4 regions of the Laceyella putida genome follow, and region 3 is predicted to be linked to each of the others. Evidence: riboswitches for the same ligand, from Rfam matches in the RefSeq annotation. Region 3 holds a riboswitch; each other region holds the start of a gene.
The links. Region 3 has a riboswitch for cyclic di-AMP ahead of ACFQNG_RS18475 (Na-translocating system protein MpsC family protein). Riboswitches for the same ligand answer to the same signal wherever they lie in the genome.
Positions count from the first base shown of each region.

Region 1: it holds a riboswitch for cyclic di-AMP, as region 3 does, so the genes downstream of both, ACFQNG_RS00370 (APC family permease) here and ACFQNG_RS18475 (Na-translocating system protein MpsC family protein) in region 3, are expected to answer to the same signal.
Region 2: it holds a riboswitch for cyclic di-AMP, as region 3 does, so the genes downstream of both, ACFQNG_RS08040 (cell wall hydrolase) here and ACFQNG_RS18475 (Na-translocating system protein MpsC family protein) in region 3, are expected to answer to the same signal.
Region 4: it holds a riboswitch for cyclic di-AMP, as region 3 does, so the genes downstream of both, ACFQNG_RS01810 (ABC transporter ATP-binding protein) here and ACFQNG_RS18475 (Na-translocating system protein MpsC family protein) in region 3, are expected to answer to the same signal.

Region 1 is NZ_JBHTBW010000002.1:26,952-34,716, forward strand. Features, by position in the region: gene ACFQNG_RS00350 (ABC transporter ATP-binding protein) at 1-444, opposite strand, end outside; partial or broken gene ACFQNG_RS00355 (sensor histidine kinase) at 500-1,548, opposite strand; gene ACFQNG_RS00360 (response regulator transcription factor) at 1,545-2,219, opposite strand; gene ACFQNG_RS00365 (acyl-CoA thioesterase) at 2,451-2,963, opposite strand; gene ACFQNG_RS00370 (APC family permease) at 3,106-4,935, opposite strand; cyclic di-AMP (ydaO/yuaA leader) riboswitch at 5,091-5,243, opposite strand; gene cdaS (sporulation-specific diadenylate cyclase CdaS) at 5,382-5,999, opposite strand; gene ACFQNG_RS00380 (GNAT family N-acetyltransferase) at 6,139-6,570, opposite strand; partial or broken gene ACFQNG_RS00385 (family 1 glycosylhydrolase) at 6,852-7,149, opposite strand; gene ACFQNG_RS00390 (class I adenylate-forming enzyme family protein) at 7,216-7,765, opposite strand, start outside.
Region 2 is NZ_JBHTBW010000020.1:41,846-49,610, forward strand. Features, by position in the region: gene ACFQNG_RS08015 (acyl-CoA dehydrogenase family protein) at 1-664, opposite strand, end outside; gene ACFQNG_RS08020 (3-hydroxyacyl-CoA dehydrogenase) at 733-1,584, opposite strand; gene ACFQNG_RS08025 (shikimate kinase) at 2,451-3,014, shown strand; gene ACFQNG_RS08030 (DUF421 domain-containing protein) at 3,874-4,722, shown strand; gene ACFQNG_RS08035 (hypothetical protein) at 4,744-4,938, shown strand; cyclic di-AMP (ydaO/yuaA leader) riboswitch at 5,085-5,228, shown strand; gene ACFQNG_RS08040 (cell wall hydrolase) at 5,231-5,905, shown strand; gene ACFQNG_RS08045 (hypothetical protein) at 6,534-6,932, opposite strand; gene ACFQNG_RS08050 (hypothetical protein) at 7,023-7,715, opposite strand.
Region 3 is NZ_JBHTBW010000072.1:11,621-19,385, forward strand. Features, by position in the region: gene kdpC (potassium-transporting ATPase subunit KdpC) at 1-464, opposite strand, end outside; gene kdpB (potassium-transporting ATPase subunit KdpB) at 487-2,523, opposite strand; gene kdpA (potassium-transporting ATPase subunit KdpA) at 2,542-4,227, opposite strand; gene kdpF (K(+)-transporting ATPase subunit F) at 4,251-4,331, opposite strand; gene ACFQNG_RS18475 (Na-translocating system protein MpsC family protein) at 4,537-4,872, opposite strand; cyclic di-AMP (ydaO/yuaA leader) riboswitch at 4,984-5,156, opposite strand; cyclic di-AMP (ydaO/yuaA leader) riboswitch at 5,431-5,571, shown strand; partial or broken gene ppsA (phosphoenolpyruvate synthase) at 6,117-7,765, shown strand, end outside.
Region 4 is NZ_JBHTBW010000006.1:17,299-25,063, reverse strand. Features, by position in the region: gene rnr (ribonuclease R) at 1-390, shown strand, start outside; gene smpB (SsrA-binding protein SmpB) at 673-1,140, shown strand; RNA gene ssrA (transfer-messenger RNA) at 1,234-1,598, shown strand; tRNA gene ACFQNG_RS01840 (tRNA-Thr) at 1,614-1,689, shown strand; gene ACFQNG_RS01835 (tetratricopeptide repeat protein) at 2,025-2,828, opposite strand; partial or broken gene ACFQNG_RS01830 (DUF3880 domain-containing protein) at 3,312-4,425, shown strand; gene ACFQNG_RS01825 (hypothetical protein) at 4,464-4,616, shown strand; gene ACFQNG_RS01820 (YmaF family protein) at 4,843-5,160, opposite strand; gene ACFQNG_RS01815 (hypothetical protein) at 5,444-5,653, shown strand; cyclic di-AMP (ydaO/yuaA leader) riboswitch at 5,782-5,946, shown strand; gene ACFQNG_RS01810 (ABC transporter ATP-binding protein) at 6,087-7,226, shown strand; gene ACFQNG_RS01805 (ABC transporter permease) at 7,247-7,765, shown strand, end outside.

The sequences.
Region 1 (7,765 bases), on a different contig from region 3:
AATCCCCGTGAAAATCGAAACCAATTGCTGGCTGATCAAGTCTTTGATGATAGCCGTATCGTTATTGATGCGACTGATCGTCTCCCCCGACCGATTTCGGTCAAAATAAGAGATCGGCAAGTTCAAGGTTTTATGCCACAATCGTTTTCGCAACTTGGCCACAACCATTTCCCCAAGATAGGCCAAGTAGTAAGTGGAGAACCCCGACACGGCCGATTGCACGACAAACGCCACCAGCAAGGTCAACACAGTCTGAAGATCAAGCGTTTTGACCGTCATCACATCGACGATATCTTTGGTCAACCACGGCACAACCAAGCCCGCCACGGTTGACACCAAACTCAATCCCAGCACGAGGCCGATCAAGAATTTGGGCAATGACTTCACATCGATCAGTTCAATAAATCGTTTGATATTTACTTCCAACTTAGGATTCCTCTCCATTGATGTCCCTCCACATTTTATGTCTTTTTCCTCTCTCTTTTTGAACAAGTCGGCATCACATGCGCGGTTTGAGCGGCAGGTGGATGGTCATCTCGGTACCTTCGCCCAACTTGCTTTTCACCTTGATCGAGCCATGGTGCCGCTCGATGATTTTTTTGACGATGGCCAGCCCCAGCCCACTCCCGCCGATTGAACGGTTTCTGGATTTGTCCGCTTTATAGAACCTCTCAAAGATATCGCTTGATCCTCTTCAGCTATCCCAATGCCCGTGTCGGACAGGATCGCTTCGGCCCGTTCCCCCTTCTTCCGCAATTCAACCCCGATCACACCGCCATCCGGCGTGAACTTAATGCTATTGCTAATCAGGTTGACCCACAATTGCCCCATCATATCTTCATCGGCGAACACGGTTACTTCTTCGAGAGCGAGATCCATTTCGATCGATTTCTTTACCCACTGGGGTTCCAAAGACAAGATAACTTTTTGCAATTGCTTGTCCAAACGGTACGGTTTCGGCTCAAACGGATGAACATCGGACTCCAGCGAGGACAGTTTCAACAGGTTCTCACTCAATTTGGACAAGCGGACGCTTTCCTGTTCAATAATGCGAAGATAATGCTTGCGCGCCTCCGCGCTTAACTCATCCTTCTGCAACGCATTGGCGAACCCCCGGATCGAAGTGAGCGGCGATTGGATCTCGTGCGAGACGTTGGACACAAATTCCTGCCGCATCTGTTCCATCCTGTTCAGTTCCTCGGCCATATGGTTGATGCTTTCAAACACTTCGCCAAACGGACTGTCATTGTCCTGGATAAGATTGGCGTTCAACCGCACCTTGAAATTGCCTTTGGCGATTTGCCTAAAGGCATCCATCATCACATGAAACAATTCAAAGCGCTTGGGCGCCGAGAATCTGGCAAACAGATAGCCCACCAAACTGACGAGGAGCAAGCCCACCAGACCGGTAACGAAATAACGGATGAAATCACCCGGTTGATCCGCTTTCACATCAAAGAAGAAGGAAGTGATCAGATATGCGGTCGACCAGCAGAACATGGCATAAGCCCAAAACTTGGTCATATGGAGAAAGATTTTCCACTTCATGCCCGCACCTCCAGACGGTAGCCCAGCCCCCAAACCGTGCGGATTTTGAAGGAATATTGGTCTTCGGGAAAACGCTCGCGCAACCGTTTGATATGGACATCCACCGTCCGTTCATCACCCGCGTAATCGTAACCCCATATCTCCTCGATCAGTTGGTCCCGGGAGAAGGTTTTGCCCGGATAGCTCGCCAGCTTAAACAGGAGTTCAAACTCTTTTAACGGCAACGTCAACCTGCGGCCATCGACAAACACTTCATACGCGTTCCGGTCAAGCAACACCTCCCCAACCCGTACCGTTTGAGACACGGCGATGCGGTATCGCCGGAGCAGCGCCTTGACCCTTGCCACCAACTCCGGCGGCTCAAAGGGCTTCACCAAATAATCGTCAGTGCCGAGCTCAAACCCTTGCACCTTATCAATCGTTTCCCCTTTGGCCGTCAACATGAGCAAAGGGAAATCATAATAAGTCCTCAGTTCGCGGCACAGCGCCCAGCCATCCATGCGGGGCATCATTACGTCCAAAATCGCCATGTCCGCCTTCACCGTTTCCAAAAGCGCCAAAGCTTCTTGGCCGTCCGCCGCTTCAATCACTTCCAAGCCTTCGTTTTCCAGTAACAGCTTGACCAGCTCGCGGATGTGCGCATCATCATCCACAATCAAAACTGTCGCCATGTGTCCATCACCGTCGCTTGTCTGTAAATTATTACCCTCACTATACGCTAAAATTATGAACTATATTTTAAATGAACTCACGAAGGGAGATTCCCTAGCAAAGTCATAAAAAAGCCAACCGCGTCTCAGCAGTTGGCCATGTTCCGGGATGACTCCATTATTCGTACTCAGGGGATGTCCCTGAGCCCGACCACATCACATATTCTCTTATACAAAATGATAGCATCTTTGTTAATCCCAAGGCTGCTTTACTGTAAGATAGTCAGCCAATTTTTTGCTTTCTTCCCTTCTGATCCTACGCGCTTCGGCTCTTTGCGGCGCCGTTTCATGCAATTTGAATTCTTCTTCCGTTTCCGGAACGACTGCGGGTACTGGAACGGGTTTTTTATTATCGTCAAGGGCAACGAATGTCAGAAAGGAAGTAGCCGCTATCTTTCTTTCTCCGCTCAACAAATCTTCTTTAATCACCTTCACAAACACTTCCATTGATGTTTTTCCTGTCCAAGTTACAAAGGATTCCAAGCAAACAGAATCCGATGGTCTTATCGGATGCAAAAAATCAACAGAATCTGTTGAAGCAGTAACAACTGACCGGCGGCAATGTTTTGTCGCCGCGATCGAAGCGATATCGTCAATATAAGCCATTAATTTTCCACCGAACAACGTATTATGATTATTAACATCGGGAGGAAAAACTCTTGACGTTTTATAGCATCTTGATTCTCGAACCCATCGTTTTTCCATTTGCATTTAACCTTTCATTTAAGTTTCCAATAAAAGCGGATCGATCCATCTCATTATACCATTTTGACACCAAAAACAACCCACCTCCCCAAGCTCATTTGCTTGAAAAGGTGGGTTTCCTTGGCGCTCCGGCCTCCATGGCTTATTTTTTCAATTGATAAGGGACGATGGTGACAATGATGTTTTTCATTCTCAGCAGATAAGCCAAGATGAGAAAACCGGATTGGTTATGAAGGAAGCTGTGCCACCACTTCTTTGTGATAAATTGGGGCATGATAACCGTGATCCTCGCGCCCGACTGATCCGCTTTCGCTTTGACCGTATCAATGAATTCGCTCAATGGTCCCAGTACGCTCCGATAGAGGGAAAGCAATGTCACCAGTCTCACTCCGGTCTGCCACTCTTCCCACTCTTTTTCCATGCGATCGATCGATTCCGGGCTCGAACCCACATACACCGCGACCACATGATCGGATATGGATTTGGCGTAGAGTAGCGACTGCCTGACCACTGTGGTGATGCCGGCGACCGGCACGATCACCATATTGTCAACGCTTTTCATATCCATGATTTTAAGCGACGGATCCACCCTCAACTGATCACCCACCGCCGCATAGTGTTGGTGGATTTTTTGGAAGATGAATACGCATAACGGGATGAAGAGAAGCGTCATCCACACTTGTTGAAACTTGGTGATATAAAAGATGGCCAAAATCAGGTAACAGATTAACGCGCCGGCGAGGTTCACCAATAATTTGCCACCCCAACCTTCCGGTTTGGTGCGCAACCATTTGACGATCATGCCGGTTTGCGACAATGAAAAGGGAATAAACACCCCGACCGCATACAACGGGATCAGGTTTTCCGTGTTCCCGTTAAACGCGATGATCAAGATGATGGAAGCCAAGCCCAGCGTGATAATCCCATTGGAATACCCCAAGCGATCCCCTCTCACCGTAAAGGCCCTTGGCATATATTTATCTTTCGCCAGGTTAAACGCCAGCAAAGGGAACGCGGAAAAGCCGGTATTGGCCGCCAGCACCAAAATCAGCGCGGTGGTTCCCTGTAGGAAATAGTAAAACACGTTACGGCCAAAGATGGCCGAGCCCAGCTTCGACAACACCGTTTCCGTTTCCGCGGGCGCGGTCCCATACCAGTAAGCCAAAAAGACGATGCCCGAAAAGAGTGCGCCCAAAATGATCCCCATGATCACCAAGGTGAAGGCGGCGTTTTTGGGAGCCGGATCTTTAAAGTTGGGAATCGCATTGGAGATCGCTTCAACCCCCGTCAAGGCGGAGCAACCGGAGGAAAAAGCTTTCAAGATGAGAAACAAACTAATTCCCATCACCGGGGTACCGATCGCCGGATGGGCATTGGCCGGCGCTTGTCCCGTCACCACCTGATACAGACCCACCACAATCAAGATCGCAAGGGCCAACACAAACAAGTAAACGGGATACGCCAAGATGGAAGCCGATTCGGTCAATCCCCTTAAATTTAAGAGCGTAATGACCGCGACAAGGCCGACGCCAATCGCCACCGTATGCGGATGCAGCACGGGAAAGGCGGAAGTGATGGCATCGGTGCCCGCAGACACACTTACCGCCACGGTTAAAATATAATCGATCAATAGCGATCCGCCGGCAACCAATCCAAAGTTTTTCCCCAGATTTTCTTTGGCCACCATATAGGCGCCACCGCCATGAGGGTACGCGAAAATGATTTGGCGGTACGACAAAATCAAGGCCACCAACAAAACAAGCACCCCAACCGCGATGGGCAACGAGTACCAGAAAGCCAGAACGCCGACCGTGGCCAACACGATCAAAATCTGTTCGGGACCATAGGCGACCGATGACAAGGCATCTGAAGAGAGAATGGCCAAGGCCTTCAAATTGTTCAATTTTTGACTATGTAGCTCATTGGACCGGAGCGGTCTTCCGATCACGATTCGTTTGATTCGATTAAACATATGATTCCTCCAACAAAATGATGCGTCCAATTACCAACACACTAGAGACTTCAAACCTTCATTTACCAAGTAACCGATGCTTTGCTTTGGCTTTCCCTTTACAAAAGAAAAAACCACAAAAAAGAGAAACTCCTTCCGTGGTCAAGGCAGGCGACGTTCCCCCTCTCAACACGCTTACGAGGTTAGCTGACGGATTCGGGTTGTGAGAGTAACCCTACTCAAGCGATGCCTGAGATTCACCCCAGAAGCAAGACTTTTCCCACTTCCTTTGGTTCCCCCGCTCTCTGTAGATTCAGCGATGATGGCGAATATGGAATTAATCGTATATTACTGCGATTTCCGGTGGTTGTAAAGAGACAAGCATAAGGAAAGTCAACCTTTTTACACGCTTTTTTCCTGTTGGCCCGCTTGTGCTGGTATGAATATGGCATAAGGTTGGATTGGATTTATGTGGGCGTGCCGATCACATAAAGCTTTCCATTCAAGGCAAACGAGGCGCGGCCCGTTTCTTCCGACACGACTATCACAATGGCGTCGCACTTCTCGCTTAGCCCCAGAGCCGCCCGATGCCGGGTTCCCAATTTTTGATCATCTTCAACCTCTTTATTCGATAAGGGCAAAACATGGGCGGCGGAAATGATTTTATCATCTTTGATCAACACCGCCCCATCGTGCAACGGGCTGCCGGGATAAAAAATGGATTCCAACAATGAGCTGGAAAACTCGGCTTGAATCAACGTGCCATGGGCAAGCCATGCGACCAACGGATCTTTCCGCTGCACAACAATCAACACCCCATGTTTCCGTTGCGACAGGTGGGCGATGCTGGACAAGAGGCCCAGGTATTTAGTGGTGAAAGGCGACAAGTAACACTGCAAATAAAAGGACGAGGCCAAGGCTTCGCTTAGGACGATTTGATTTCTTAAGCTCCTTAACTCGCCCAACAAACAGTTATGCTCATCATCGACCAGCTTCAAAAAGCGGTCGATCTCATCCGAGATGGCTAACAGATTCTGTCTCAGTTGTGCTTTTAACGTTGAAAAATCACAATCTTTCGCTCTCATAACCACACCTCGACCCCTATTGGAACAAGATCCTTCGTTCATCAACCATCGTTCCCACTCTTCTCCCCCCTTATCCATGAGCAACAAACAGAACGGCCCCACCCCAAAGCTGACAGGTGGAGCCGTTGGCCATCGCCGTCTATTCTCCCGCAAGATCCTTGACCATCAACACATGGGGGATTCCATCCTCCATGAACACAGGAGAAGCGGTGGCATAACCCAATTTTTGATAAAAGCCTTCCGCATGCGTTTGCGCGTGCAATTTCGCTTGGGATACGCCTTCTGCCTGGGCGATCTCTTCCAGGCTGCGAATGATCACCTTGCCCAAACCGTGTTTGCGGTGAGAAGGCAAAATGCAGATCCGCTCCAGTTTGGCCACTCCATTCACGATGCGCAATCTTCCTGTGCCAACCGGCTGGTTATCGGCGTAAACAAGAATATGTTCCGCTTGCTCTTCATGCTCATCAATTTCATCTTCCAATGGGACTCCCTGCTCCTCAACAAACACCGTTTTCCTGATTTGAAAAGCGGCATCCAGCTCATGTTTTTCCGTAACCCGTTTTGCTTCCACGATTTCGTCATCCCTTTCCGCAAGTGTCACCGTCAAACTTGATCAAGTGATGGAATTGCCTCACCAGTATAAACAAAATAGCAATACAATCATTTTACAGCAATCAACAACCGAAAGGGGCCATCATCTTGTCAACAATCCTGCGCGAAATATCAAATGAAAAACGTCGTTCGCCACGTGCCAAATTGCGTGAGAGGGCGGGTTTCTCATTCCCTCTCACGTTTTTTATGCAAAAAAAGCCGCCCACGATGAGGCGGCATGCGATACGGCATGTCTATTCTTCATTCAAAACCATTCTGGATGGAGACCTCTTTAAACCAATACGCGCTCTTTTTCGGTGTTCTCTTGAGGGTTTTCAGATCAATGGAAATCAATCCATAACGATTTTTGTAAGCGTTGGTCCAAGACCAGTTATCCATGAACGTCCTGGTATCCTTTGGCGTTGCATCCTTCCCCAATCGCCCGATGAAGCCATTTCAAATGGTTCTTGATGAATTCAATCCGGTAATCGTCATGGATGAATCCATCTTGAATGAACCGTTCTTCCCCTTCGACCCCCATTCCGTTTTCAGACACAAACTCACCCATTAGGGCGTGTCTGATAACTATGTCGGCGGTCAACTTGATTTATTTTCCAGACACGCCCTAGACATTTGTCAGTTTCGTGCCATTGGCATGCGCGCGCAATACATACTTCAGCGTTTTGCCCATGCTGTTTTTGGGCAGTTCCGCGATAAATTCCACATCAATGAGTTTGTAATCGGCCAAGTTTTGCCGTGTATGGTCCAAAACCTCTTCTTCCGTAAGGGAAGCCCCTTCCGCCTTGACCACATAAGCCCGGGGAAGTTCACCCCAAACGGGGTCCGCCACCCCGATGACCGCCACTTCAGCGACGCCATCCAGTTGTTGTATCACGGCTTCCACTTGGGCGGGAAACACTTTTTCACCGCCGCAGATCACCATGTCACGGAGACGGTCGATCACGTACAAATAACCTTCCTCATCCAATTTGCCCACATCTTTCGTATGGTACCAGCCATTTTTCAACACTTGGTCCGTCTCTTCCTTATTGTTCCAATACCCGGCGAAAACCGAATCTCCACGCACGACAATTTCTCCGATCTCGCCTGGCGGGCACTCCATTCCCGTCAACGGATCAAGGATCTTCAATTCGGTCAAATATAATCCCTTCCCC
Region 2 (7,765 bases), on a different contig from region 3:
CCACCGGAACCTCCAACTCTTCAAATACCAGTTCCGCTGAATGCGAACCTCGCAATCCCATTTTTTCTTCTATTTTTCCGACATGAAAGCCGGGAAAATCTTTTTCAACAATGAAAGAGGTGATTCCTTTGGCCCCTTTTTCCGGGTCGGTTACCGCCATAACCGTAAAAACATCGGCTATCGGCGCATTGGTAATAAAATGTTTCGAGCCGTTAATGATGTATTTATCCCCCTTTCGAACCGCTCTCGTTTTCAGATTGGAAGCTTGGGATCCTGCATTGGGTTCTGTTAAGGCAAAAGCGCCAATGCGATGTCCTGACGCCATGTCGGGGAGATATTTCTTTTTCTGCTGTTCATTTCCCATTTCAACGATTCCCACGGTTCCAATCCCGGCATGCGCTCCAATGACCGTGGTATAGCCGTTATGGGTTTTTCCCAACTCCTCAAAAACGGCGCATTTTCCTATCATGTTGATTCCCAACCCACCGTATTCTTCAGGAATGCTTAACCCGAACAGTCCCATTTCTTTGGACATGTTCATAATCTGTTCGGGGATTTCATCTTTTTCTTCAATCTCATTGGCATACGGGTCGACTTCATCTTTAATAAAATCTCGCACGACATTTTTTAAGGCTAAAATATCCTCAGATAATTGAAAATCCATCCTGTTTATTCACTCCTCCACCTATTATGAAAATTCATTTGGGTGACGACATATTTATCAGACACGCCCTAGTTGTCATAGTTATAGAAACCAGCACCCGTTTTCCGGCCCAATCTTCCCGCTTTCACATATTTCACCAAAAGAGGACAGGGACGATATTTTTCCCCCAAGGCTTTGTATAGGTATTCCATATTGCGCAACCGGGTATCCAATCCAACCAAATCGGCCAACTCCAGCGGTCCCATGGGATGATTAAGCCCCAATTTGATGGCTTTATCAATATCTTCTACAGACGCCACACCTTCCATCAGCATATTCATCGCTTCATTCCCGATTAAACAGTTCATTCGGCTCGTGACAAAACCGGGAAATTCATTAACCTCAACCGATTCTTTATTCATTTGCTTAGCGACCTGTTTTGCCATTTCCAACGTTTCATCAGATGTTTCCAACCCTCTAATAATTTCAACCAACTTCATCTTATGGACAGGATTGAAGAAATGCATGGCCACACACTGATCGGGGCGAGAGGTTTGAGCGGCAATCTCAGTGGGACTCATCGTCGAAGTGTTCGTAGCCAGAACAGCGTGTACGGGAGCATGGGCATCCAACTGTTTAAAGACCTCAATTTTTAAATCCATTAATTCAAAGACAGCTTCTATCACCAGATCGGCTGTTTTTACGGCCTCGACCAGGTCCGTGGTATAGGATAAGTTCTTCATTGCCTGATCCTTTTGTTCCGCTTGAAGATAACCTTTTTCAACACTTCTTCCCAGTTCAGAGCTGACATATAACTTTGCCTTTTCCAATGCCTCTGTGGATACATCCTGCAAAGCCACTTTAAATCCTGAAACTGCCGCCGTATAGGCAATTCCTCGTCCCATCACGCCACTGCCAATGACTGCGATGGTTTTTAGCATGATTTCAACCCCCCACATCTATTTAATCATAAAGATTGATTAATAGAATTTCTTCATATCAAACACTCATATCGCATTTTAAAAATATCATTTTGAAAAAAATAGGCATATTTCGATTGGGTATTCTGTACCGCACCGATCAAGATTGATAAATCCTTCATCCTCTGTATAAAAAACAAGCAAGATTCATGCCAATAATAAATACCCAATCTAAGATGGACTTAGATTGACACGATTAGAGGAAAGTCGGGAAATAGCGATCGCACTCTTTCATTTCGATTCAAAATCGAATCGAATTGATTCATTTGTGAATCAACCCTGAAAACGGCAAGATCTTATTGAAATTGATCCAATATAGTCAGGCAACGACTGATTCTACTATAAAAAAATGTACTTTCGCATAGATACTGCATGGACATATCAGTTGAAATGAATCCATTCTTAGTCGCCCATTTTTAAACGCAAAAAAGACCCCCCTCTTAGACAAATGGCTATATCGTCTAAAAAGAGGTCGATCCATTTCCTCCATTCTTGCACTGTTCAGCCAGAACATGACTCACGAACCACCAGCTCCGGTTTTAAAATGATAGACCCTACTGTAAGCGTTGACAAAAACAATTTATTTATAAAATAGAATATACGAAACCAATATATTTTTCCTACTATTATAACGCCGCTTGAAGACCGCTATGATTACGATGATTGCCAAGTGTCCTTTGCGATGTAAGTTTCGATCCATTCTCCCAAAAAAATTCAGTGGTTAGTTGAGAAACACACTTTTTCATACTATAGTTGTCATTAAACAAAAACGAGTCCGTTGCAGAGGTTTAAGGCAATATCCGTAACAGTTGGGAGAGTCGGTTTTTATGACAGAAAATTTACAAATCCCCCTTCGCGAAAAAAATATTGTATTCATTGGTTTTATGGGTGTAGGTAAAACCACGATTGGCCAATTGGTTGCAAAGAAGCTGTATCGTGATTTTGTTGATATAGATGTAGAAATTGAAAAAACTTATAAGATGCCCATCCCCCAGATTTTTCAGGAATTTGGAGAGCCCTATTTTCGCCAAATAGAAAAAGAATTTATCATCGATACTTGTATGAACACTCGTTTAAAAATTGTCTCGCTAGGTGGAGGAGCTTACCTGCAGAAAGAAGTCAGAGAGGTTTGTTTATCCCATTGTATTGTGTATTTTCTTGATTTATCTTGGGACTCTTGGAAAAGTCGGCTACCTTTAATTATCGATAGCCGCCCTGTTCTTAAAAATAAAACATTGGACGAAATTGAAGAATTATTTCTGAAGAGATTAGATGCCTATTCCCTTCATAATTCCAAAATTCGCATCCATGATCAGGATGCTGAAACGGTTGCGGATCATATCGCTGAATCCATCAAAATCACCTGGGATATTTACCAACCGCAGGACTAATTTCCCGGGAATTGGCGTTGATCTTGCTTCAAGTTTCTCGGTGAAAGCATCCACGCTTTGCAAGTGGCGGATCGGTTACCGGCCCATGTTTCCAGTACCCTCCCTCGGGTCAATTGGCTGGGGGCCTGGGAGACATTGTTGCCGCAGGTATTTATATTGTCATTGATTTTATTCCAAGTGAAGCGACTGGAGCGGAGAATGCCTGCGAAACAAGCCATGATTTGCAAGGATCAGAAAGGAAAGTCCGCTGGTTCAAAGTCAGAGGAATATATCCCTGGCTTTTTTGGTGAAAGCGGCTTTCTGTGAATATGCTTTCCGGGCGGTCGGCCATGTTGTTCTCTGTTTCGACAGGGAGGAAAAGACTGTCCGCTCCGGTCCAACAGGCTAGGTAGATTAGACAAAACTCGCATCGCCTCTCCCCAAACAAAGGCGATGCCAGATATCACTTTCCCCATCCATTTCTCTCATTCACTTTTTCACATCCTCTCTTTTATTTTGATGACTTCGGTTGGTACAATTCAACTCCATTCTCTGCCAACCCGCCGAACGTCGGTACATGCATTAGAGTAAACATCAGAATATGGACTTTGATCTCGACGACCTCTGAAATTTAATACCATCCTGTTTGTGGAAAATTGGATGCCCGTAAATATCGTAATAAACACAGTTAGGATTCCGACCAAAAAACCGCCCCATATTGCCAATTGTCTTTTCAAAAAAAACACCTCTTATAGATTTATCCTTACTGTGTAGAATCCCCAAACAAATGAATTCCAGTCATACAATCGGATAAATGAATAGATTGAATGGAAAGTGATCAAAATAAATTTAGAATATTTACGCGAGAGTAGGAGAAACGATGCCGGATTGGATAGCAGTGGTATTGCGGACATTGGGCGCGATTATCATCCTGTTTGTATTGACAAGATTATTGGGAAAGAGGCAAGTAAGCACGCTTTCACCTTTTGAATACATAACGGGCATAACCATTGGGGGGTTGGCGGCCTCTATTCCATCGAAAACGGATGGCACTTGGCATTTGGGAATTGTTTCTCTGATTGTTTGGGTTTCGGTCGCGATTGGAATGGAGTTTTTACAGCTTAAAAGTAAGAAAATCAGAGAATGGATAGATGGAAAAACAACGGTCTTGATAAAAGACGGGAAAGTGTTGGAAGAGAATCTGAAAAAGGAACGGATCACCATTGATGAGCTGATGGCACAGCTTCGCAAGAGAAGCATATTTCACATTTCCGATATCAAGATCGCCGTGATTGAACCAGATGGTAATATCAACGCCTTTGTGTACAAAGAGTTACAACCAATCACGCCAAAAATGTTAGGTTTGAAAGTAACAAAAGAAGAGATCCCGTATGTGGTGATTGCGGATGGCATTATTTTAGATGAGGAATTGGCGAAACGAGGATTGACCCGCGAATGGCTTCAGGCGGAGTTGAAGAAGAAAAGCATCGCGTCGGAACATGTTTTTTTGGGGCAAGTAGACTCAGAAGGACAACTATATGTGGATTGTTATGATGATCAACATCAAGTCCAACAACCGCAGGAAAAAGCAAAATTGTTGACCACTTTGGAAAAGTGCAAAGCTGATCTGGACATATTTAGCTTGTCCACAAAAGACCAGCAAGCAAAAAAGTTATATGAACGGTATTCCCGACAACTCCAGCAAATGATTGAAGAGACAAACCACTAGAGTTTAACCACTCATCATTCGGTGGACGCAGCTCAGATCCACCCAACGAAAATCGAAACGAAGCAAGAGGCGAAAACATTATCCAAAGAACAAGTGAAAACCGTCGCTTTGAAGCAGTGCAAGGGAACCGTCAAATCCATCCAGCTGAAAAAGGAAAAAGGTGTCGACGTGTTCTATGTCCTCATCAAGGGGATGGACGGGAAAACCACCATGTGAAAGTGGACTCAAAAACAGGCAAACTTTGCCGATAGGTGGATAACTCCTTGTTAACAGGAAAATGATTCATCTAAGCCCAGATAGTTACTATTGAGTATATATAAAATCCCTCTTTATAATGAGAAAGGTTATTTTGAACCGGTTCAAAAAATCCTAAGCCGAATTCTGTGTAAACAGATACGGGGGAATGCAATCTTCTGTTGGGGTGAAGCAACTGTGATGGCAGTTGCCGGGAAATCTCCGAATCCCGAACCCGTCAGCTAACCTCGGAGGCAAAAAGGAGGAGGATTTGATGAAACGCTTGAAACAATTTCTGGCCAGCGGGCTCGCTGTCGGAGTGGTGTTTGGGGTGGCAATGGCACCTTACCATCAAGCGGATGCAGCCAATGCGCTATTAAAAGTTGGCCAAAAAAATAATGTTGCCTCAGTGAAAGATGTGCAACAACGACTCAAACAACTGGGTCTTTATAATAAAGATGTGACTGGCGTCTATGATGCCTATACCCGGGATATGGTCATCAAATTACAAAAGAAATATCACTTAAAATGGATTGATGGAATCGTTGGCCCGGAAACAACTGGCGCACTGAAAAAAGCGACTTTTTCCCAAGAAGAAATTGACTTGCTTGCCCGCGCCGTCTACAGTGAATCCCGCGGTGAACCGTATAAAGGTCAAGTTGCAGTGGCAGCAGTGATCTTGAACCGTGTTGATTCGGACATATTCCCCAATTCGGTAAAAGGTGTCGTTTACCAACCAGGAGCCTTTACCGCTGTTTCTGATGGACAGATTAACCTCAAACCAAATGATTCAGCATACAAGGCTGTATATCAGGCGATTCAAGGTGCGGATCCCACAAAAGGTGCTCTGTACTACTACAATCCTGAGACAGCATCCTCCAAGTGGATGAAAAATCGCTCCAAGAAAATGAAAACTATTAAAATTGGGAAACACGTATTTATGGAGTAATTCCTTTACCCTTGCAGAAAGCTGAATGAGGTTGTTGACAAAGAAGGTCAACAACCTTTTTGTTGAAAGGCAATAAAAAAACATTCCAGAGGAAAGCGTCTATGTTCAGGACGTAAATTTTATTTACAAGAAATTTATAGAGCGAAGCAAAAGCTCTGTTCAATCTACAACCCCTATAAATTAAATCTATCAATCAAACCGAGTCTAGTTACTAGATTCGGTTTTTTAAACTAGAATTGATCTGTGAAGATGCTCCGCAAATGCTAATTAAAAAAGAAACTACAATCCTCCTGAGAAAGCGAACAAGTAAAACAATACACTCATTAAAAAACAAAACACCTGATACTGTAGTAATAGTACAGCTGAGGTGTTCCCCTAATCTTTATAAAACTATGTCGTCTAATGCCTTCTAGCGTAAGGTACTTACCTTAAGTGTGTGGTCAAAATGTGGTCAAGCGGTGGTCTTGCCTAATTCCTGGTAAAAATGAGCTTCACATCGACTTCATCCTGCTTATTTTTATTGAACATTACTTAAACAATAAAATTAAACCAAAATAAGAACCATCTTTAATGATGGCCCTTAGCAATACTAGACGGGGTGAAAATATATCTTCCCCAATTACGTTACTTATTCCCATTCTTGATCTTTTGTAAGTTCTCCCGTTTCAAAGAAATGTTTAAAAGCTTTAATCATGTCCTTATACTCAACAAGATATCGTTTGAGTATGTCAGTTCCAACTTTTTGAACTGTAATGTTAATATGCTCTTCATCTTTCTTTGATACAGAAGGATTAACTAAATCTTCGCTGTAACCATCGTAATAATAGGAAACATAATATAGTCTAATTCCATTGTATTCGTCTCCCCCAGCAACCATTAAATCTCCGGCCTCATCGGAAAACAAAGAAACGTTATCAAGGTTGTATCCATCCACATGATCCAAGACTGATTTAATCTGATCCCAACTTGGATTAGATATTACTTCTTTTTCTCCTGGCTTTAAAATACGAAGTTTCCATTGACTCATATTTATACCGCACATTATGATATTATACTCAACTTGCTACACAGAATACTAACTATTAGAACCTATCAAAATATTAACTAATTAAATTTATTATAATTTGGATTGTTTAGCAACTAACCAACCATCCAACATTCCACTAACTGTTCTAGGACTAGTTGTTGTAATATATCTCTTACTAATAACGACACCGCCCTGTCCAATTTTAGTTAAGTAGCCTTTGCTTACATTTACATTTGCGTCAAAATGCCACCAACCTCTATAACCAGGTTTAACAGTCAACGTTGCATTATCAGTAACCGATCTTTGAATTGTCCAAGAAGCTCCTAAAGTGTTCTTGATAGCTTGTACATCTAAACCACTCACAGATACTGAGTAAGTAACTCCGCGTGTAGCTGAGTAAGAAATTGAATATGTTGCTGGGGAGCTCGTCTTATTTTCAACAATTCTGGATACTCGGCCAACCGCTTGTCTTGAAGTTGTGCGAACATCCTGGCGGTAGATTGCAACTGCTCCATTAACATCTCGTGTAGTTACACTGTTGTTTGCAGTATAATTACCTGCAGGTGTTTCTTGAATGGCTTGGTACTCTTCAATTGATACTTCACGTACAATCTGCCCATTTTCCACTTCATATACTGCTATAGTTTCGGAATCGGTTGGGGTTGGCAATCCATCAGGCGTTGACTCCTCTGCGTTTACTGATCCCCACGAACTTAAAATAAGAGAGAACGATAAACCTATTGCTGAAATAAATGGAACAACTTTACGCTCAAACAATAACAACGTACATCTCTCCTATACTGTTTTATTTCTACGTAAAAGCATCACCGCCT
Region 3 (7,765 bases):
TTCACCAGTTGTTCCAGTTCCTGTTCGGATAAACCAGTCGCTTTGGCCACGGCTGGAATTTGGAAGCTGGCTGCGGCAGGACTAATATGCGGATCAAGTCCTGAACCAGAGTTCGTAATCAAGTCCAACGGGATATCATCCACTGATTTCCCCGGATGTTGTTTTAACCACTCTTTTGCCGCTTGTTCTGTGCGTTTGATCATCTCATTGTTTGAAGGGGCGTAGTTGGGCGTCCCAGAAGCGGCCGCATCATAGTTGATGGAAGAAATGCGACCGTGGAAATAACGGGGACTGGTAAAGGATTGCCCGATCAGTTCCGAACCGATTGCTTGGTTTTTCTCATTGTACACCACACTGCCATTGGCCTGATGGGGGAATAGCACTTGGGAGATACCCGTCATCACGAGCGGGTATCCCAAGCCAAAGATGGTGATCATGACAATCGCTAAACGAATGGCATTCATGGGTTGGTTCCTCCTCTGAATTTTATACAAATAAGCCGACAAACAGGTCGATCAACTTGATCCCAATAAATGGCGCGATCACACCACCCAAGCCGTAAATGAGCAAGTTGCGGCGAAGCAATTGGACGGCCGGCATCGGCTTGTAAGCAATCCCCTTCATCGCGAGCGGGATCAACAGGGGGATAATGATGGCGTTAAAGATCAAAGCAGATAAAATTGCGCTCGTTGGCGAATCCAACCGCATGAAGTTGAGGGCTTCCATCTGCGGGATGGCCACGGTAAACATGGCGGGCAAGATCGCGAAGTATTTGGCAATATCGTTGGCGATGCTGAAAGTGGTCAGAGCTCCACGCGTCATCAGTAGCTGCTTCCCGATGGAGACGACCTCAATGATCTTAGTTGGATCGGAATCGAGGTCGACCATGTTGGCCGCTTCCTTGGCGGCGACGGTTCCGCTATTCATCGCCAATCCCACATCCGCTTGCGCCAGGGCGGGCGCATCGTTCGTGCCATCGCCCGTCATGGCGACCAATTTCCCTTGCGCCTGTTCTTCGCGGATCACCCGGATTTTATCTTCCGGCTTCGACTCGGCGATAAAGTCGTCCACACCCGCTTCTTTGGCGATGGTGGCGGCGGTTAACGGGTTGTCCCCCGTGCACATGATCGTTTTGATCCCCATTTTGCGCAGTTCATCAAATCTTTCTCTCATGCCCGGTTTGACCGTGTCTTTTAAGTAAATGATGCCGATGATCTCATTTCCCACCGATACGGCAAGTGGCGTCCCGCCCTGTCCGGCAATGTTTTCGCTTTTCTCCTTCAGATCAGCCGGCACTTGTCCTCCCAACTTTTGAACGAATTGCTGAATCGCATCCACGGCCCCTTTGCGGTAAGAGATGCCATTCACATCCATTCCGCTCATCCGCGTTTCGGCTGCAAAGGGGATGAATTCCGAAGACTCATACGGTCCGGGATCTACCGTAAAACCTTGGTTTTTGGCCAATTCCAAAACGGAACGACCTTCCGGTGTTTCGTCTTTAAGGGACGAAAGAACAGCGGCTTCCCGCGCTTCTGCCTCCGTGTGGGAGCCGACCGGGATGAATTGTGCGGCCATCCGGTTCCCAAAGGTGATGGTGCCCGTCTTGTCCAAAATCATCGTATTGATGTCGCCTGCCGCTTCCACTGCTTTACCGGACATCGCCAACACATTAAACCGGGTGACGCGATCCATGCCGGCGATCCCGATAGCTGAAAGCAAGCCGCCAATGGTTGTAGGAATTAAGCAAACCAAGAGCGCGATGAGGGTGGCGATTTGCAGTTTCACCCCGACGTAACCGGCAATCGGCAACAGGGTGACGACCACCATTAAGAAAATCAAGGTCAATGTGATGAGCAAAGTATTCAAGGCCAGCTCATTCGGCGTTTTTTGGCGCGCAGCCCCTTCCACCAAGGAGATCATTTTATCCAAGAAAGATTCCCCCGGATCAGCGGTGATCTTTACCTTAATGGAATCGCTGACGACTTTGGTTCCCCCCGTAACGGAGCTGAAATCGCCGCCCGCTTCCTTGATGACGGGTGCCGATTCACCCGTGATGGCCGATTCGTCGATAGAGGCCAATCCTTCAATAATCTCACCGTCTCCAGGAACGAGATCGCCGGTTTCCACCAATACGATATCGCCTTTACGTAACTGAGTGGAGGAAACCTCTTCGATGGCGCCTTTATCGTTAAGCCGTTTGGCAACGGTATCCGCTTTGGTCTTTTTGAGCGAATCTGCTTGCGCTTTTCCTCTTCCCTCAGCAAGCGCTTCAGCAAAGTTGGCGAACAGAAGCGTAAACAATAAGATGACAAAAACCGTTACAGTGTAGCCCAGTTGATTTTGCACTCCAAAATAACTGGGCATCAAAATCATCAATAACGTGATGAATGCGCCCACTTCCACCACGAACATGACGGGATTGCGCATCATGATCAGCGGATTTAATTTTTTAACACTGTCAATCAGGGCCTGTCTCACGATCGGGCCTTGAAACAGCGATGGATTTTTCGCTTGTGTTTTCATCCTCTATTCTCTTCCTTTCTAACGAATGGATAGGAATTCAGCGATCGGTCCCAAGACGAGCACAGGGAAGAAAGTGAGTGCCCCGATGATGAGTACCGTGCCAAGCAAAATCGCCCCAAACGTGGTGTTGTCCGTGCGGAATGTCCCGATCGTCTCGGGCACCGGTTGTTTTTGCGTGAGCGAACCGGCGACAGCCAGCAGAGCGATGATGGAAATATACCGACCCAATAACATGACCAGTCCGGTTGAGATGTTCCAGAATGGCGTGTTGTCCCCCAACCCTTCAAACCCGGAGCCGTTGTTGGCCGCGGAGGAAGTGAACTCGTAAATCACTTGTGAGATGCCATGGAAGCCGGGATTGCTGATCGCGTCCGTCCCCAAGGGAGTCATGAAAGCAATCGCCGATGGAACCAAGATAATGAGCGGATGGACCAACAAAGCGATCACGATCAATTTCATTTCACGGGGTTCGATTTTGCGGCCCAAGAATTCAGGTGTCCGTCCGACCATCAAGCCTGCAAGGAAGACGGCTAAGATTGCATACATCAACATGTTGACAAAGCCAACCCCTTCACCGCCAAACACGTTGTTCAGCATCATCAGCGACAAGGGAACCAACCCGCCAATCGGGGTGAGCGTATCGTGCATGTTGTTGACTGTCCCGGTGGTGGCCGCTGTGGTTACAGTAGTAAATAAGCTGGACAGCGGAATGCCGAAGCGCACTTCTTTCCCTTCCATGCTTCCTTGTGCTGTGGAGAATCCTAGCTTATTCAGTGCGGGGTTTCCAGCCTGTTCCGCGCAATAAACCACTGCGAGCAATACAAGAAATATGGCCAGTATGGTTCCAAAAAGCACCCAACCCTGCTTGCGGTTTTTCACCATCCGTCCATAAGCGAAGGGGAGGGCGGCCGGGATGCACCACATGGATAAGATCTCCAAAACGGTGGAGAGCGCATTGGGATTTTCAAAGGGATGAGCTGAGTTTACCCCGAAGAACCCACCGCCATTGGTACCCAAGTGCTTAATCGATTCCAGCGAGGCAACGGGTCCCAAGGCGAGTGTTTGCGTTTTCCCTTCCAATGTCGTCACCGTTGTGCTGGAGTCCAATGTTTGCGGTACGCCCAAGGCGACGAGCAACAAGGTGACGATGATGGCCAGTGGGAGCAATACCCGAACATTGGCCCTGACATAATCCCGGTAAAAGTTACCAATGGTTTTTCCCTTGGTAGCTAGTGCGCGAATGATGGCCATGGCCACCGCCAAACCCGTAGCGGCAGAGGTAAACATCATCATGGTGATGAAGATCATTTGGGATAAGATCGATAAGCCGGACTCGCCGCTGTAATGTTGCAAGTTGGTGTTGGTCATAAAGCTGACGACGGTGTTAAAAGATAACGTGGGTTCCATATTGTCAATTTTGCCTGGATTGAGAGGCAAGAACGTTTGCAACCGCAATACAAGATAGGAGATGCCAAGCAAGGTCGCGTTGGCAAAAAGCAAGGTGAGGGCATACTTTTGCCAACCCGTTTCATCCACATTTTTTATCCCGCCTACGCGGTAGATGAAATTTTCAACTGGTGAAAAGAAGCGGTCCAACTTGGTTTTCTCTCTAGAAAAAGCGAGAAACAAATATTTCCCGAGCGGGATCGCAATCATGAATAACAAGAGAAGAACGATCAAAAACTGGAGAATGGCGTTTCCCATTGACTAAAGCCTCCTGGTTTTTATTAGAATTTTTCTGGATTGATTAAGGCATATACCAAATACACAAAGACGGCCAACGTCACCGCACCGATCAACCAAGCCACTATTGTTCACCCCCTCCTTCCATCCAGTTGCACCAGTGCGCAAAGCCATAAAAGAGCGCAAACGAGGCGATTAACAAAACAACCATTGCGATATCAAGCATGGTGATCTCTCCTTTTTTAATTAGAATGTGCAACAAAGGGCATTTTTACCAATTTGCCAGACCGAATTTAAAAGGAATATAGAAGCAACAGAATATGAAAAGGCTTATTCTGTTGCTTCATCAAGGATATAAACGAGGCGTATTTTTTCATCAAAAGGATGAAAGTCAAAAGCCAATAATTGAATCCGGGTATGCAGGATCTGTTCCAGTTCGCATTCCAGCCTTTCTTGACCCTGTTCAAACAGCTTGCGGCGGATTTCCCTTACATGGGTCCCTTTTAGGTCGAATTGAAGCACATTTTGTTCCAATGTTGTCAAGATTCCGTTTAGTTCGATGATGAGTAAGTCGTCTGAGTGCAGCGAAACCCTGACATGCTTTGCTGATTTCCCTGTCATCCTTTTTTGGTGTGTTCGAAATAGGTTAACAAGCTCTCTCTTCATCCCCCTCACGATTTGCCCATACGCATCCCCAAATGATGGTTGAACCAAGCGGTTTTTAAGCATTAAAAAACCAACAGGTGGTTATCCTGTTGGTTTTTGCGCAACAAAAATAACCCCCCCCTCATCACGCTTACGAGGTTAGCTGTCGGATTCGGGTGTTGAGAGTCACCCTACTCATGCCGGTGTCTACGAACCTTGCATGAGATTCACCCCATGTGGAAGAAATCATTCGCCTCCACGATTGGTTCCCCCGTTCCATGACCAGGATTCAGCGATCATTGGGATTGCATTTCGTATGAAGTTGAAGTTATCTTACTCCTTTGGAAAACAAATGTAAATCTTTGATTTAACCTAATTAAGGTCGATTTTGGTAAGTCAAAGAAAATGTAAGCGCTTAAATCGAGTTGTTTCTTATCCAATCTCTTATTTTCATTGGCTTGATAGGCTAGTTATTTTCTTGCCTTAATAACGAATTAATCTCAAAAATAAAATGTTCTTTTGAGAAAAATAGCTTAAAAATATGCTTGTGTAGGAGTAAGATATGTTTAAAAGTAAATCATGGTCTATTCGCTGAATCCGTCATGGAGCGGGGGAACCAACATTGTGGCGTCAAGCCACTTGGGGTGAATCCATCTAGGAAGGGCTACTCTTGAGGCCCGAACCCGACAGCTAACCTCGTAAGCGTTTTGGGAGGGTGAACCAATGGTGATTTTTCGGAACACTGGGTAACCCCGGTGGTTTTTTATGCCTTTTTACAGGATGATTCACTATTTAAGATGTAAAAAGGGAGAAATGCATGAAAGAGATACCAGTGAGATCAATGCCTATCCTGTTTAAAGACGGTAGGAACATACAGGGAGCGGGATTGCAACGGAATTTTTCCCTGCGCCATTTAACGATGATATCCATTAGCGGGAGTATCGGTACGGGGTTGTTTTGTCAGCGGAAGTTCGATCCATACGGTGGGACCGAGTGGGGCGTTGGTTGCGTATGCCTTGATTGCAGCGCGGTCTCATCAAGTCAGAAATAGATACCGACCTGGTCGTTGATATGATTTATACACTTGCCATGCAGTTAGTGAAGGAATATTACCGGACCGGATCGGACGAGAATATGCTTAAAAAGGCTAGCGATATCCTCAAAATCATTAAGGAAGGAATCGCAAGTGTTTAAGGTAAAAACCTGGGATAACTATCTCCAAAGAAATAAGAGAAGCTTGAATTTATTATAGAGGGGATATATGTATGACTTCATATGTGCTTGGTTTTCAGGAGATCGACAAAACAAAGCTCATGGCAGTCGGGGGAAAGGGTTTAAACTTGGGGGAACTATCAAGGATTGAGGAAATACGGGTACCAGAGGGTTTTTGTGTCACCACCGAGGCTTATAAAAGAACCATCGGACGTAACAGAGAGTTTAACGCATTACTGGATCAACTCGCACTGCTAAGAGTGGAAGACAGGGAAGAAATCAGTAAAATCAGCAGAAAGATTCGCAGGGTTGTCGAAGAAGTGGAAATCGACCCGGACATCGAAGAAGAGATCATTCGTTATCTCTCAGAGCTTGGCGAGAGGCAGGCTTATGCCGTACGTTCCAGTGCCACGGCCGAGGATTTATCACTTGCTTCCTTTGCGGGCCAGCAGGATACGTATTTGAACATCATGGGAAAAGAGGAGATCCTGCAACATATCAGCAAGTGCTGGGCTTCACTGTTTACAGACCGGGCGGTGATCTACCGCATACAAAATGGATTCGACCACCGCAAGGTCTATTTATCTGTCGTGATCCAGCGGATGATTTTCCCACAGGCTTCAGGGATTTTGTTTACGGCCGATCCCGTCACCTCCAACCGGAAGGTGCTGTCAATCGATGTAAGCTTTGGGCTTGGCGAAGCGCTTGTCTCCGGCTTGGTGAATGCAGATAACTATAAGGTGCGAGAGGGAAGAATTATTGAGAAGACAATCTCTACCAAGAAATTAGCCATTTATGCATTAAAAGAAGGCGGTACGGAGGAACGGGAGGTCGAGCCCGATCGTCAGAATAGGCAGACGCTGACGGATGAGCAGATTTTGCAGCTGGAGCACATGGGTAGAAAGATCGAGGCCTATTTTGCCTGCCCGCAGGACATCGAATGGTGCCTTTTTGAAGATGCGTTCTATATCGTGCAGAGTCGGCCTATCACTACCTTATATCCAACACCAGATGTGAACGATGGGAAAACCCATGTGTTTATGTCATTCGGCCATCAGCAAATGATGACAGAAGCCATCAAACCATTGGGGTTGTCCTTCTTGAGGTTTTTATCTGATGATGTCCCAATGCATAAAGCCGGTGGAAGGCTGTTGTCGATCTAACGCACGACCTGGCCTCGCCCATTGGCCGAAAGATCCTACTCAGCACTATGGGCAAGAACGACCCTCTGATGCAGAACGTCATCTCCAGTTTAATGAAGCGGAAGGATTTTATGAAATCATTGCCGCGCGGCAAGAGAGTTTTCGGCTTTGGCAGAGAGGGACTATCCTGGGCACTTCCTATTCAGGCGATAAAGATCTACCTGAAAAACGACGCAGTGATCATACAAAAGCTCATCTCCCTCAACGATGCGTCTATAAGAGATCTGCAGCAAAGGATTGTAAACGTATCTGGAGATGAGCTGTTTGAATTTATTTTACAAGACCATAAGAAATTAAAAGAACTCATGTATGATTCAGTAAGCTTGGGAGCGATCATGGTTGGGATGCTTGCAGCGAACTGGATCAATAAAAAAATGGAAAAATGGTTGGGTGAAAAGAACGCGGCCGACACGCTTTCCCAATCGGTATCCAACAACGTTACATCTGAAATGGGTCTTGCGCTCTTGGATGTATCAGACGTGGTCCGGCAATATCCTGCG
Region 4 (7,765 bases), on a different contig from region 3:
GAAAACACGATTGAAGGGTTGATCCATGTCAGCTTCCTGACGGACGATTATTATCGCTACGATGAATCCCATTACTGCCTCATCGGAGAACGGACGGGACGCATCTTCCGCATTGGGGATCGCGTGCGCATCCGGGTCAGCGGCGTCAACATCGATGAGCGCAAAGTCGACTTTGAACTGTTGGAGCATTTCTCGGATGAGCGCTTTGAACGTCCCGTTAAAGGGAAGAAGAAGAAATTCAAACGCAACCGGGACGCTGACGCCGCCAAAGGCAAAAAAGGCAAGCTCCATGAAGTGAAACGGGAAGACTTCGCCAAGAAAAGCGACGACAAGAAGAAGGCGAAGAAGAAAAAGAAGAAGACCTATCGCAATAAAAGCAAAAAGAAATGAACCCTGCCGATGTGGGGTTCTTAGGATAAGTACAAACCCTTGAGGAGGGAGATTTTTGAAAGCGGAGCCACTTCCCGATAAAGCGACCAAGGAACGCAGACTCAAAAATTGACCCCAGAGCCACTTGTCAGCAAGCTCTGAAAATGGGGCAGAGGAGCCGCAGGGAATCCTTTGCCCTTTATCCTTTGCTTTTGCTTTGCTTAAAAGCGGGGGCGTTGACTACTTGCCAGATTCTGTGATAAAATGTACAATGCACGATTTTTACGGGTTGAGGTGAAAACGATGGGAAGCAAAGCATCCAAAATTATCGCCAAGAATAAAAAAGCGTATCATGATTATCATATAGAAGAAACGTTTGAAGCTGGCATCGTTCTCACCGGAACGGAGATCAAGTCGATCCGCCAGGGCAAGGTGCAACTCAAGGACAGCTACGCCCGCATCGACAAGGGGGAAATCTTCATCGTCGGGATGCACATCAGCCCCTTCGAAAAAGGAAACCGGTTTAACGTGGACCCCACCCGCACCCGTAAGTTGTTGATGCACAAGCGTGAGATCGACAAGCTGTTGGGCACCACCAAGGTGAAAGGCTTGACCCTGGTACCGCTCGACGTGCATCTGAAAAACGGATTCGCCAAGATCCAACTCGGCCTGGCCCGCGGGAAGAAGCTGCATGACAAACGGGCAACCGAAGCCAAGCGCGAAGCCGATCGCATGATTCAACGCCGGTTGAAAGAACAAAACATGCGATAAAAAAATTGAAAAAAACTCTTGCTAATCTTTCTATACCCTGCTATAATTTAAAACTGTGATCGATGAATTTCGCTCGACAAACGGTTGAATCTCGGGGGCGTTCTTGGGATTCGACGGGGATAGTTCGAGCGTCAGTAGCGAGCCGAGGGGTTGCGTCTCTCGTTAAACACGCAAATGCCAAAATGTAACTGGCAAAAACGAAAACCTTGCTCTGGCTGCTTAATTAAGCGACCAGGATCCGCTTCTCCATCGCCCATGTGGAGCTGCCGGGTCTCATAACTTAGTGGGCTAGCTGACTGATCGGCCACTGGTCGGAAGGCGAATCCTTAGTGGCTAGTCTCTATGAACGCCTGTCACTGGGCAGTCACAGGGGCGAACACTCAGTACAGTGACTGCGCTCGGAGAAGCTGGCGTGGCGATGTCTTCGGACAGCGGTTCGACTCCGCTCGCCTCCACCAGAATCAAATCAATATGCTGATGTAGCTCAGCTGGTAGAGCACTTCACTCGTAATGAAGGGGTCGCAGGTTCGAATCCTGTCATCAGCACCAAACAAAAGCCCGAGATTCCGGGCTTTTTTCGTGTGTAAAAAATGGATATAGGCCATTAGAAAGCGATCTTCTAATGAATTTCTAACGTTAGTCTGCTAAAGTGTTTTTTGATCTGAATTTTCCAATTGAGGAGCTGTCTTTTGGGGGCGTTGGAACTGAACTGGGGAACGGCATCGAAACCGTGAGGAGAAGGATGAACGGTGAGTGATTTGTATTGATGGAGCCGTTGTCTATGTGCACCATAAATCTCAAGTGAACTCGGTTCCAGTTTTTTCGGAAGCCGCATCTATGCTTCTTGGTGTACCCATTTGAAGCGACTTTGGCAGTGGTGTTGGTCATGATTTTATGGCATTATGCATGATCACTTTTTTCTTGATTTCCTCTTTGTAATGATGTTGATCTTCAGTGCTCAAGTTGCTCCAATCAATCAGTGTTTCTATTGATGTTACAAGTTCGGGATGATACTCCATCATCTTTTCAAAGTTCGTGAGCGCCCGTGTTTGCTGTTCTGACTTCATCAGCCAGTTGATCAACTCAACCCAAGCGTCAGAGTGTTCCGGGTATTTGGCTATATGTCGGTTCATTAAATCCATTGCGGCTTCCCTGTTCCGTATTTTATGGTGAGCTTCAAATTCGTTCCAGTTGATTTTCGCCTTATAATAATTTGATCGCCATAAGTTGGGGTATATGTTTTGGGCCGTATTGATCATCTTGATTCTGTCGGTGTAATCAAGATCGTCATTTTTTCCCAAGATGCTGGGTTCCAACATCAACTGGAGGGCTTTGATCTTTTGGGAAGTGGTCTCTTGGAGTTTTTGAATTTGTTGTTGGGTCTGTTCCTGTTGGGGGATAATGCTGTTGAAGTGGACTTTGACTTCTTCTTTTACCATTTGGGGGACTTTCGTGGATTGATAGTATCCAAAGATAGTAAAGGCCAGTCCACTGATCGTTCCGAGTGTGGCCAGCAATGTCAGGAAATAATTCATATAAGCAATGACATTGGAAAGATATCCGTCGTCTTTATTGTGCAAGATGGGATTCAAATCTTGGTTGTACGGCAACACGAATATTCCGATAATTAGAATCTGACAAATGAACACAGAAGTTGTGGTTATCATCACCTTTCTCTTGCTTTTCACTTTTCTTCCCCCTCATCTGTGTTGTCCGTAAAGAGGGCTATTTTTATTTTCACATTCTATTTTCGGGTTTTTCTCGTCACAATGAAAAATACGCCCTCAATATAAAAACAACATAACATCTACTATTTAATACCAATCAGTTCGCTTGTAAATGATTTGACCAACACAACTTGCGCATATACATACAGACCGGTCTGTATGTATATTATAATATGAATTTTAATAAAAGTATACACTTTTCGTTAATTTTGTGGGAAAAATCGTATATTTTAAATTTGTTGATTTAGATTGATGAATCTGGCGCTTCCTTTGGTTTGGGGGGATTGTTTTTACTAATACCCAACATTTATTTTTGCACCAGCATTTTATCTATTTCCATCTTGGATTTTCAATGAGCTTTGTAAGGGACTGGTACCGCGACACAAAAGTTTCCCTGTTCATACTATGGTTTAAGACTGATATAAAGAGAGGAAGTGAAAAGAGTTGAACATTCTCTTTCTGGAGAGTCACCCGATCTGGATCTACGGTTTGCCAAACGGTTTTAAGGATGCGGGGCATACGGCTATCGTTTCCGGACCCCTTCAAAGAAACAGTATTTTAGATATGATCGATGAATTCCAACCGGATCTTTTGGTCTCCATGGGATGGACACATGAACATACGAAGGAAAAGCAATTATGGATTCATCACGCTGCCGAAAAATCAAAAATACCACTAGTCTTTGGGCAACGGAAGATCCGCTGCATACAGAAAAATTTTCCCTCCCATTAATTAAACGAATGAAGCCGGACTTTGTGTTCACGGTTACGCCGTCTATGTGCAAATTCTACAGGAAACAAGGTGTCAAAGCGGCACATTTAGATTTTGCATACCATAAGCGTGTCCATCACCAAGTTAAACCGGTGGATAAATATCGCTGTGATATAGCGGTTGTGGCAAATGCATATCCTGCATTTCTAAGAAAAAAACCGGATGTGTTCCGCGTATCTTCATTGCAAACGCTCATTTCCCCTCTCATACGCAATAACATCCGCATTGATTTTTGGGGAGCCAATTGGGAATATATGAGGGAGTTTATTGGGAAACAAATCCCCCGTAAATGGATGCACGGATATGTGGATTATACAGAAGCAAACAAAATCTATAGCTCAGCCAAAATCGTCATTGGCCTGCAAAACTGCACAGATCAATTGACACAGCGGACTTATGAAATTCTCGGTTCAGGAGGATTCTTGCTGACATCAGACACCCCCGCTGTTCGTAATAAATTTCAACCAATAAGAGAGAGCAAATGAAGAGATTTGGCAAAGAAGCGGTAAAAAGCGACACCTATCGGCATAGAGCGGAACAAATGTTGAGGGTGTTGAGAAAGGAAGGCATTTTAGTGAAAATGCACAGATCACCCCGGAGAGGGAAAATGATCCATTATACGGATTTTATCAAAGAGAAATTCACGATCCACGTGGTGAAACAAGGGGATACACTATGGAGTATTTCTCAAAAATATGACGTTCCAATGAAACGAATCATGAAACTCAACAACTTGCAAACAGGTCGCATTTATACGGGACAAATGATAAAAATTGGAGAAAAATAACAGATTTATTCATTGTGACTGTGATACTTTCACTGCTTATGAACTATAAAAAGTCAACCGGTTGTCGGATGGCGCGCATTGGGGCCGCGTTTGGGATGGAGGTCGTCGCATGGAGCCCGAATTTGACCCAAGAGAGGGCCGATGCCGCAGGAGCGCGTCTGGCCGGCTCACCCATTCGGAAGCTGTCCTGAAACGATGGCACCACGTCACGCGGCAGCTTGGCATCATCCGAACGTAAATCCCAATGGTGAGCGTGATGTGGATGCATTCGCATCTCAGAAGGAGAAAAAGATTAAAGACCATGAGGATCCCCCAAGGTCTTTGGATATCTGGCAATTTCATATTAGGTATGGAAGAGAGATGCAAATAGAATGTTTGAAAGCACAGAGTGTTCTTTCATCGCCATAATCGTTCCAACTATACAAGGGGGCGGTCAATAAGCGTAGTAAACACGAATCTGTGAACATGACCGTCATCGACTGTAGTGACTCCCCTTACTAAATGTACGTGTTTTCCCTTGCCGACAGGTATGGCCGGGCCTGTTTTTATAACGAGTTTGTGATGATGGTCAAGAAAGTCCGTATTCACCGTTATAGTGTGAATGTGATTTCCCCCTTTTAATGGGATCGCTTCACTGGTAACTCCGGCAAATCGGTGATTGTGTCTGTCTTGACCTTGTTCGGCTAGTTTTGTGCTGCCTAAAAATTCATGAGTATGTCTTTGTTGTCGACTCATCATTTACCTCCGTATCATTTTTTTTGAATTTGTTCCATGATTGATGACAGTATATGGATGCGACGTTATATCTGTTCTTGTACGTGGGATTTTTGTGTATCTGCCTATCGGACCATTGGCAAGTTTGACCAGAAAAAATCAAGACGTACAAGTAGACAGCGACGGTGGAAGGAGCGGGGACGGGATGGGGGGCTATGGTGGGGGCCGCCGGCAATTCTATCGCATGCGCATTCTCCGGGTTCGGTGATTCCGTCTTTGTCTCCTGGATGACCCCTTGCTATCCATGGGGCCGATGGTTGGTGACATTGGCGAGGAGGTGAACTGTGTCCAAGGCTCCCGATGCCTTTCCTTTTATGGCTTCCCATGCTTAAGCCGGAAAAAGGAAGCGCAGGGTGAAACCTTCGTGGATCGCCAATGCGGACGGGCGACAAGCCAATGGGGGATGAAGCCCACTTCCGGCATTTTGCCAAATCCCGAGACCGACCGGGCATGAGTCTCCCACCGCATAAATGAAACGATTTCGGTTCATGTACAATTTCGAAAGTGCTTTATCCGATTTTGCAATAACATCGATTTATGTTATAATACTAAAAATTCATCAACTCTACCCCTTGATAACAGTCATAGGAAGGGCCGAGTTCTGCAAGCCCATGGGGCGTTGCGGAAGCGGGGGAACCAAAGTTTGGGGTGAATGGCTTGTGTTGTGCCAGCAACACGGCTTAGGCGGGGAAAATGGGAACCCGCCGAATCCGACAGCTAACTTCGTAGGCGAATCAATATGATTGTTATGCACTTTTCCTTTTCCCCAAAGCGCAGTGGATCATATCGCAAAGTATGAGGGAGCTATCATTCCCTTATTTCCGAGTGTTGAGCTCGGTTTTACCTTCGATTGTCTCGGGGGCGAGAAAAAATAGAAAGGAGAGCAAATGACAAATACAGCGATTCAATTTATTGAAGTGTCCAAATCATATGAAAAAAATCCGATTGTGAGAAACCTTAACCTCCAGATTCCCAAAGGCAAGCTGGTGACGTTGATCGGGCCGTCGGGTTGCGGGAAGACAACCACGTTGAAGATGATCAATCGGCTCATTGAGCCCACAACCGGACGCATCACCGTAAACGGTGAGGATATCAACCGGGTGAATGCGGTGGAATTGCGGCGTCAGATCGGTTACGTCATTCAACAAATCGGCTTGTTTCCGCACATGACGATTGAAGAGAACATTACCCTGGTGCCAAAGCTCAAAAAAGAGGACTCTACCACTTTCAGAAAGAGGGTGGAGGAACTCCTCGACTTGGTGGGGATGGATCCGGCCCGGTTCCGCTCAAGGTATCCCCGCGAGCTGTCGGGCGGGCAGCAACAGCGCATCGGTGTGGCCCGGGCCCTGGCGGCGGACCCATCCATCATCTTGATGGATGAGCCGTTCAGCGCATTGGACCCCATCAGCCGGGAACAGCTTCAAGATGAGCTGGTCAAGTTGCAAAACACGTTGCACAAAACGATTGTGTTTGTCACGCATGACATGGATGAAGCCTTAAAGATCGCCGACGAAATCGTGCTGATGAAAGAGGGGGTGATTGTCCAGCGGGATGTGCCGGACCAAATCCTTCGCCACCCGAAGAACGAATTTGTCAGGGAGTTTGTCGGGGAAAAGCGCTTTATTCATTCCTCGCTGTTGTCCAAGGCAAAGGATGCGCTCACCAAGGCGATCACCGTCTCGCCGATGCGCGGACTTGCGGAATGCATTCAACTCATGAGGCGCCACCAGGTCAATGGCTTGATCGTGACCGATCAGCAAGGGCGTTATTTGGGCGTGATCGGCGCGAATGAGATTTATGCCCATTACAACAATGAAGGGCTGAAAGCGAAAGATGTCATGTCCAAGGATGTGGAACCCATCCATTCCGAAACCCCCATGCAGGACGTGTTGCCCCTGTTGAACGGACGGGAGCGGGGCTTCATACCGGTTACCGACCAAACCGGCAAGCTGGTGGGTGTCGTCACGAGGGCGAGTGTTCTCAATGTCCTTGCGGATACCCTGATGGAGGAGGCTGAGGGGGCTTGAATTTGTTCATTGAATCGTTGATGAATAATTGGGAGGACCTTCTTGCCGCATTAGGGGAACACATCTACTTGTCGCTGATTGCCATCATCATCGGTTGCATGGTCGCCATCCCCGTCGGCGTGGTCATTACGAGACATGAGCGGTTGGCCAAGGTCGCCCTGATGATCGCTTCCGTCATCCAGACCATTCCCAGTTTGGCTTTGCTCGGTTTCTTGATCCCCATTTTTGGGATCGGCACCGTTCCCGCGATTGTGGCGCTGACGCTGTACGCGCTGCTTCCCATCATGCGGAACACGTATACGGGCATCAAAAATGTGGATCAGGCATTGATTGAATCTGCCATCGGGATGGGGATGACGAAACGACAGATTTTATGGATGGTGGAGCTTCCGCTTGCCAGGCAAGTCATCATGGCGGGGGTTCGCACGGCCACGGTGTTGACGATTGGCGTAGCCACTTTGGCCACTTTCATCGGCGCGGGCGGGCTCGGGGATATCATCATGCGCGGAATCAGCATGATCGATGCACCGACCATTTTG